2 linked regions of the Bacillus pumilus genome follow. The main gene of each other region encodes a partner of the protein of the gene in region 2 in a complex. Links are inferred from orthologs where the notes say so. Each region holds a gene or a part of one and is shown on either strand. Other genes may lie near its edges.

Region 1 (2,962 bases), 230 kb from region 2 along the record:
ATGATATCCAAATGGCCCAATGTGACTGGATCAAAGCTGCCCGGACAAACGGCTATATTTCCCATGCTTTAATTTCCCCGCTTTCTATAGATCGTAATACCAGTCAACCCGTACAGTTCCTGTCTTGATATGTAAAGCTGTCCAGCTTCCTCTGGCAGTGTGACGTCCTTATCATGCTCACACACGATCACGCCGTCATCTGTTAATAAGGCATGCTCGTCAATCATTTCAAGAAGTGCTTTCAGCTGTTGATCTTTATAAGGCGGATCAAGAAAGATCGCTTGAAAGGATTCCTCTCGTTTCACAACGGCTGTGAGTGCACGCTTTGCCTCGTTTCGAAACACTTCACTTTGATCGAGCAGCGACAATTGATTGAGGTTTCCTTTAATCGTCTGAATTGCCTTCATATCTCGATCAACGAAAATGCAATGATCGAATCCTCTGGAAAGCGCTTCAATTCCTAAACCACCGCTTCCCGCAAATAAATCAAGGGCCCATCCGCCATCAAAATACGGGCCTATCATATTAAATATCGATTCTTTTACTTTATCTGTCGTCGGTCTTGTTGATTGACCTGGTACCGCTTTAAGTGTGCGGCCTTTTCTCGTTCCAGAGATGACTCTCATTTTCCCACCACTTTTTCTGCTTGCTTCTATTGGTTATTGTTTATGACAAAAAATTCAACATTATCTTACCACAACACTCCGCAGGGGACAATGCAAGGATTTTCATTCATTTTCTATGTATAGATCAAGGAAAGCGGGGTCATACTATTTATAACAGCATCTGATGTGGTGCTGTTGCCAACCGCGGAGAAGACTTACGTTTCCCCATAAGTTCTTCCTCCGGTTTCTCCTCTCCCTTTGCCTTCTCCTTAATGAATCATTAAGAATAGAAGGACCCCGCGGGTGATGCCGCGGGGATTTTTTTGTGTCTTTAAAAGCCCACTTTATAATCATACTCTTTTGCTTTGTCCAATTTGGATTCGTACTCTAATTTAATAAAAGGTTTATATGAAGGCTCAACACGCTTCACAAATGGCAATGAGCTGAGCTTAGCCATATGACGCTCGAGATCATTCATATCACAATAGATCACTGCATACTTCATTTTCCTTGAAATATAGTGAACATTTCCAAATTTTCTTAGCGCCTTTGACTGCTTTAACGAATGCAGCCAAACGACCATCCCTTGACGTTTGGTTTCCATCTTTTCACCTGCCGCTTTTTCAATTCTTTTCAGTCATTATGTAAAAGACGAGACATTCAAGTCTCGTCAAGATACTTTACAGCCACAGCTGCCACCTGATCCACAGCCACCGCCGCATGATGATAGACCATCAAAATATGGGTTCCCTGTTGGAACTTTGATATATGCTGATACAGCTTGACCGATTTCAATACTAATCTCATCTAAGATGGATTGAATCGCTGTTTCTGCTTTTTTGAAATCAACCACTGTATCGTGAAGATCTAACTTTCTTTTGACCTCACGCATTTCCTTTGAGATCGTTCTATAGTCCGGATGGTATTTGCCGAACCGCTGCACATCCTCATATTGCTCTTTTACTTTTGTAAAATGGGCAATAATTTGTTGGGCTTCTTCGTCTTGCTGGAGACGCTTAAAGCAGTTGCGGTAATGTTCAGCCTCCTCCGACTGAAGAATCATGGCAGCCAATTGATTCGCTTCCTCTTGGAGCTCCACAGATTCGATTGTCGCATACATAAATGTTGCACCTCCAATTCATAGTTTACCACGAAACCTATGGATCAGAAAATGCTTTTACGTGACAAATACATCCCATGTTTCTCTTTTCTGCTTATATTCTGGATGACGGGAATTGAGCACAACGGTCATTTTATGCTTTCCTTTTGAAAGATGCTTGACCACAAATGCAGCAGTATACTCATTGCCTGCACGTTTTCCGTCTACATACACTGTAAAATATCCCGTCTTCTCATTCTTTTTTAGACGCGAAGGTTCAAGATGAAAATCTTGTAGTGTACTTTCTATATAGACAGAAGACCCCTGCACTTTGTATTTTAAAAAGCCTTGCTGCTTCATTTCGCTTTCGGCTTGCTGCATCACTGGTACAGCTGGATCTTGCTTCGTGACTTGCTTCTCTCCATGTTGACTTTGACACCCGGTGACAAGAAAAAGCAATGCGCATATTGACAGCATCCATTTCATCTTCTGATTCTCCTTTCATCTACTTTTATAGGATGCTCAGGAAATAGACATCTTAATCAACTCAAAAAAGCCTCACCCGGCTCCATTTTGATTGCGCATTGCTTGGAACATTTGAATCATCATTTCAGCCATTTGGACACTGTTGCTCAACTGACTCACACGATGAGGAATGGTTTTTTCGTAAAAATTCATTTTATCTAATTCAAAGGACGATAGCTTTTCAGGATGTCGAGTCAGCTGTCTGTACCAGAGAGGACGCTGTCTGATGAATTTGATTCGATCCTCTTCGGCCATGACAAACTCCTGTACTTCTTTCCGCACCAAAAGCATCCCCTTTCAATTAATCTTTCCTGAAGGAGAATGGGTGCTGACTGCCTCCAGATGAACCTTTCTTTGAGCCATTTGATGAAAATTGTCCGAGTAAGCTTTGTAAAGAGGAAATAGACTGGCTCATTTTGTTGATTTGTTCATTCATTTGATCAGCGTCCATTTTTTTCACAGCAGAAACCATTTTAGACATAAAATCTGCTTTTCCCAATTCACTTGGCTTAGAGGCTTTTTCTTCTTTACCGCCTTCAGATTGCGTTTGCCGGTAAGGAGACCACATCTCGTCTTCTTCACCAAACATGATCCAATTTTCGTATACACTTTGCCAGCTTTTTTCTTGCGTTTGCACTTCTTGAATTAACTTCGGATGGCGTCTGACGAATTGTTTAAATTCATCAATGGATGTTTGTTTTTGTTTGTTTGTCAAATCCTCACCCCCCATACA
Region 2 (4,854 bases):
GTGCCGCTTCTTTTGCGTCATCAAAAAACATCTCATAAAAATCGCCTAAGCGAAAAAATAAAAAGGCATCTTGATACTCTGCCTTGATCTTTAAATATTGCTGTATCATGGGCGTATAACTTGCCATATTTCTAATCCCTCACTATACTACATTCGAATTCATACCATCTTCCATTATAGCATAAAAAATCACCTTTTTTCTCCTAGATAAGGGCACAAAAAAACTAGGGGGATATGCGCCCTAGTCATGAATTATTCTTCTGGATCACCCGCTAGGAATTCTGGATGAATATCCTCTAACTCCTCATCCACCTCTTCTTCCCACTCGTGATCATCTTTTTCTTTCCAGCTTGAATTGACCTCTACAACAATTTTTGTTTCTCCTACCACTTCAGCAATGAATTCACGCTCTGCCTGAACGATAATTTTATTGCCGTTTGGTGAAATGGTCACTTCTAGGCAATTGGGCTGCTGCAGCACTTTTGCAATCACTTCATGCTCATCATCAAGGAAATTTTTATCTTTATATCTCAGTTTGATGATGTCTACATATTTCACCCGTTCTGTGACGACTTCTGTTTTTGTGTTATCAGCGTAAGAATACCATACGTTAATATCAAAGGTTCCTTCAATCTCAACAGTTTTACCGACCTTTTCAGCATCATACTTATGATTAATGATCCAACCACCTAGGATGCTGGTTGGTTTTTGCGATGGAGAAATGGTGTGTGTGCTTTGGGTGAATTTCCTCCCTTTTGCAACCACCGCTTTTGTAATAATCTCTCTGTATTCAGACATTTCGGCATGCCTCCTTGTTCTTGATCGTTTTATCTTATGCTGGGCATTCGTCTAGTGTGTCACGATTTTGAACTTCATGTTCAATTAAATTCATTTCTGTTTCAGTGTATGCATGGTCGCCCATAAACTTGCCTTGAAAATTGGAAAAGTTGGAGAGTGAGAGTTTGGGGTTGACTGTAATGGTGTCATTTGATGTAATAAAGATAGTAGCCCTTCTTTATATAAGGAGGAGATCTTATGAAACAATTTAATATTATAATAAACATTTTTGGATTTAGCATTGAGCTTCAATTCAAATCTTTTAATCTGTAAAATCAATTAATTTTTAGTTTATAACGTATCACTATAATATTTTGAATAAATAAATCAATACATTTTTTACGAAATACAGGGCTACTGCATCAACATTTTGTTGTTGATGCAGTAGCAAAATACAAATTACATATATTCTATATAATAAAAACCCCGCATCTGCGGGGTTTTCTCATTTAATGGAGCAACTTGGTGATGAGTTTTTCACTTTTGAACCGGTTTCTCCTAATAAGAGATCACCGCCGGTTGAAAGAATGATTTCATCTGTTACTTGATTAGAAATCGTATGCGCTACGAGCTGAAGCAGGGAATTGACTTCCACTTGTGATTCTTTGAATTCTTGAATCACCGGGATTTCATCCAGTTCTTCTTGCAGGGCATCGATTTTTTCTTCCACTTGCTTTAAGGCTTCATGTTTGCCGTAATGCTTTAAATTCACAGCTTGTTTTTGAAGCGCCTTAATTTGATTAATAATCGTTGAAATTTTTGTATTTTCATTGATTTGCGCTTCTGCTTTCTTGAAGAAATCAACTTCTTCTGTTTCAGAAATCATTTTAGCGAGCTCTCTTGCACGCTCGACAATCTCTTTTTTTGAATAAAGCGTCATTTTAATTCACCTCGATAGCTTCTCCAACCATTTCTCCGTCAAGAGACCAAGTTTTGGCTTGTGTGATTTTCACTTTGACGATGTTGCCAATCGCTTCTTTTGGTGCTTTAAAATTCACAAGCTTGCTTTTACTTGTATATCCGGCTAGGATTTCAGGGTTGTTTTTACTTTCACCCTCTACTAATACTTCGACAGTCTGCCCTTCATATTCCTTCATTTTTTTCGCGGAAATTTCATTCACGAGGGCATTCAGGCGCTGCAGACGTTCTTTTTTCACATGCATTGGCACGTTGTCTTGCATTTTCGCTGCTGGTGTTCCTTCTCTTGGAGAGTAAATGAACGTATAAGCGGCATCAAACTCAACCTCACGATAGAGGGAAAGTGTTTCCTCAAACTGCTCATCTGTCTCATTTGGGAACCCAACAATAATGTCCGTTGTTAATGAAGCATTTGGCATGGCTTCTTTGATTTTGCGCACAAGATCAAGATAACGCTCACGGTCATATTTTCTCGCCATAAGTTTCAAGACAGAAGAACTGCCTGATTGAACTGGCAAATGAATATGATCGAGAAGGTTCCCACCCTTAGCAAGCACTTCAATTAAGTGATCGTCAAAGTCACGCGGGTGGCTTGTTGTAAAACGGATACGCGGAATATCGATTTTACGCAGCTCATCCATTAGGTGTCCAAGACCATATTCCATGTCTTCAAAATCTTTTCCATACGCATTCACGTTTTGACCAAGAAGGGTAATTTCCTTATATCCTTCTGCCGCTAAACGTCTGACCTCTTGAATAATTTCATCCGGGCGGCGGCTTCTTTCCTTACCGCGCGTGTAAGGGACGATACAGTATGTACAGAATTTATCACAGCCGTACATAATATTCACCCAGCCCTTAATTTTTCCTTGGCGGGCTCTCGGAAGGTTTTCAATTACATCGCCTTCTTTTGACCAAACCTCGATGACCATTTCTTTTGAAAGATAGCATTCAGATAACAACTCTGGCAGGCGGTGAATGTTGTGTGTACCGAAAATCAAATCAACAAATGGATGTTTCTTCAAAATACGGTTGACGACAGATTCCTCTTGCGACATACATCCGCAGACACCTAAAATTAAATCTGGCTTTTCACGCTTTAATGCTTTTAAATGACCAAGCTCTCCGAACACTTTGTTTTCCGCATTTTCACGAATCGCACAAGTGTTTAATAAGATGACATTTGCATCTTCCGTTGAGTTTGTTGGCTCATAACCAAGCGCCATAAAGATACCAGCCATCACTTCTGTGTCATGCTCATTCATTTGACAGCCATATGTGCGAATATAAAACTTGCGGCCGTTCCCTAACCCTTGAAACCGCTCGTCAATTTGAAATTGATTGTATTCGACTTCTTCTTTACCCCGTTTTTTTGCTTCTTTTAAGGAAGGCGGAATGTACACAGCTTCAAAATACTGGCTGTAGTCCTTCTCGGATTTTTTGTCCGATGAACTTACTTGTCCGCTCGCTTTTCTCTGCTCTTCATTCATGAATTTGTACTCCTTTCAAACCAAGCTCCACCCTACAGTATAGACTATTTTGTGATGAATTGAAAATAAATTCATATGTGCCATCACTTTTCAATCCACACGAATTCTGCATGAATATTGAGTAGGTTTCAGATGTAGATCGTCTTTGCCTAAAGGGTTTTGTATTTCTTTGACAATTTTCATCTGCTTTGTACCGACACTCTCAACTAAAGTAATCACATATGATTCTTTTTCCTCTTCTGCTACCATTCTTTCTTGTTCAGATAAGAAAAATGGAAAGTCTTGATGAGTCAGTTTAGATCCTTTTACTTCTATGAGTTTCTCTTTTCCATCGGGGTAATAAGATTTGATATCAAATCCATGACCATCTTCCGTTTCAGCCACCCAATTGACAGCTTCCGCTAATTGTTCCTGACCCGCTGCTTTTAATTGCTCTACTTCCATATGATAAACAAATTTCTCAGCTATTCTACCTGTCTCTTCGTTTTGCTTTGCTCTTTCTTCTCTTAATTGTTTATAAACATCTCTATGAATGATTCTTTTTCTTTTTATACTTTTTTTATTTTTTGTGTCTATATGAAGATCAGGACTCGAATAAATTTCGAAAATAAAATCATAAAAAAATTCATTCAAGTTATATATATCTTTTAAAAATTTATGTTGATTAAATGTATTGATATTATACCTTTTAAATACCAATGAACCTGCTGCATACTTTTTAGGTCTATCAGATTCTCCTAGATAAAAATCTCCTATTTCAAATCCATTTAAATTAGCACTAGTCTTCAATTGTGGTTTTAGTCGTTCTCGCCAAACTTCTGCTTCATATTTAATCTTTTTGAGAGATAAATTTTCAGTACCTAATCCAATCGATAAATAAAAATCTTTGCCGTTATTAGCGAATAAAATGACTATATATAATCCTTTTTGTGTAGTTGTTTTATTTGTTTTTTGATTCTTTGTTAAGAGCTGGTCTAGAAATGCTATCCAAATAGACTCCGCAACTTTTCCATTTCCTGTAGATGCTTTAATATCGATCCTATCCAAATTCCTCATATGACGTTTTTCTAATTCACATTGAATTTTGTTTGGTATTTCTTTATTAAACATTTTGTGAAAAGGGTGATTCTTATCTGTTCTTGCATTGTTCTTATAATCTAAAAATTGCTTATAAAACTCATCTTTATTAAATAACATTTCTCTCATCACTTACCTCAAAAGATCTTTTTACATACATTATACATAACAAACGGTAGATTTGATGAAATATGGAAAGAATAGTGCAAAAAAAGAGAGCCTGCGCTCTCTCAATCAAGTATGTTCAGTTTTTTTGCTTCTTCTTCGATCACCGTCAGTGCACGGTCTAGTTCTTCTTTTGTGTGCTCTGCTGTGATGATGGCTCTAATTCTCGCTTTTCCTTTTGCCACAGTTGGGAAGGCGATGCCTTGAGCAAACACGCCTCGCTCTATTAAAGCCTTTGAAAAGCGGAAAGTAAGGGCTTCGTCTCCAATCATAATTGGAATAATCGGTGTTTCTGTCGGAGCAACTTGAAACCCAAGGCTGACGACTTTTTCTTTGAAATAGGCGGCGTTTTCCCAGAGTGTGCTAA

Evidence for each region. Proteins that work in one complex are often made in the same cells at the same time.
Region 1: the proteins of GKC25_RS07975 (region 2) and GKC25_RS06895 are in contact, whole or in part, in a crystal structure (PDB 6PRK), measured with the Bacillus subtilis proteins. The link is inferred for Bacillus pumilus from one-to-one orthologs.

Annotation. Positions count from the first base shown.
Region 1 is NZ_CP046128.1:1,391,871-1,394,832, reverse strand. It holds GKC25_RS06895 (YlbF family regulator), read right to left. Parts: upstream 1,726-2,962; coding sequence 1,276-1,725; downstream 1-1,275. Other genes in the region: GKC25_RS06880 (YlbD family protein), read right to left, coding at 2,531-2,944; GKC25_RS06885 (YlbE-like family protein), read right to left, coding at 2,263-2,511; GKC25_RS06890 (hypothetical protein), read right to left, coding at 1,783-2,190; GKC25_RS06900 (YlbG family protein), read right to left, coding at 937-1,209; rsmD (16S rRNA (guanine(966)-N(2))-methyltransferase RsmD), read right to left, coding at 69-656. UniProt on the Bacillus subtilis protein: Regulates sporulation prior to stage II. Positively controls the competence regulator ComK at a post-transcriptional level. May modulate the translation, stability or activity of ComS. May work together with YmcA to regulate community development.
Region 2 is NZ_CP046128.1:1,616,508-1,621,361, reverse strand. The notes cover bases 1-2,709. They hold GKC25_RS07975 (RicAFT regulatory complex protein RicA family protein), read right to left. Parts: upstream 1,718-2,709; coding sequence 1,283-1,717; downstream 1-1,282. Other genes in these bases: miaB (tRNA (N6-isopentenyl adenosine(37)-C2)-methylthiotransferase MiaB), read right to left, coding at 1,719-2,709; cotE (outer spore coat protein CotE), read right to left, coding at 253-798; mutS (DNA mismatch repair protein MutS), read right to left, coding at 1-127. Outside these bases: more of miaB, read right to left, coding at 2,710-3,245; GKC25_RS07965 (MrcB family domain-containing protein), read right to left, coding at 3,336-4,451; GKC25_RS07960 (glycine C-acetyltransferase), read right to left, coding at 4,553-4,854. UniProt on the Bacillus subtilis protein: May work together with YlbF to regulate community development.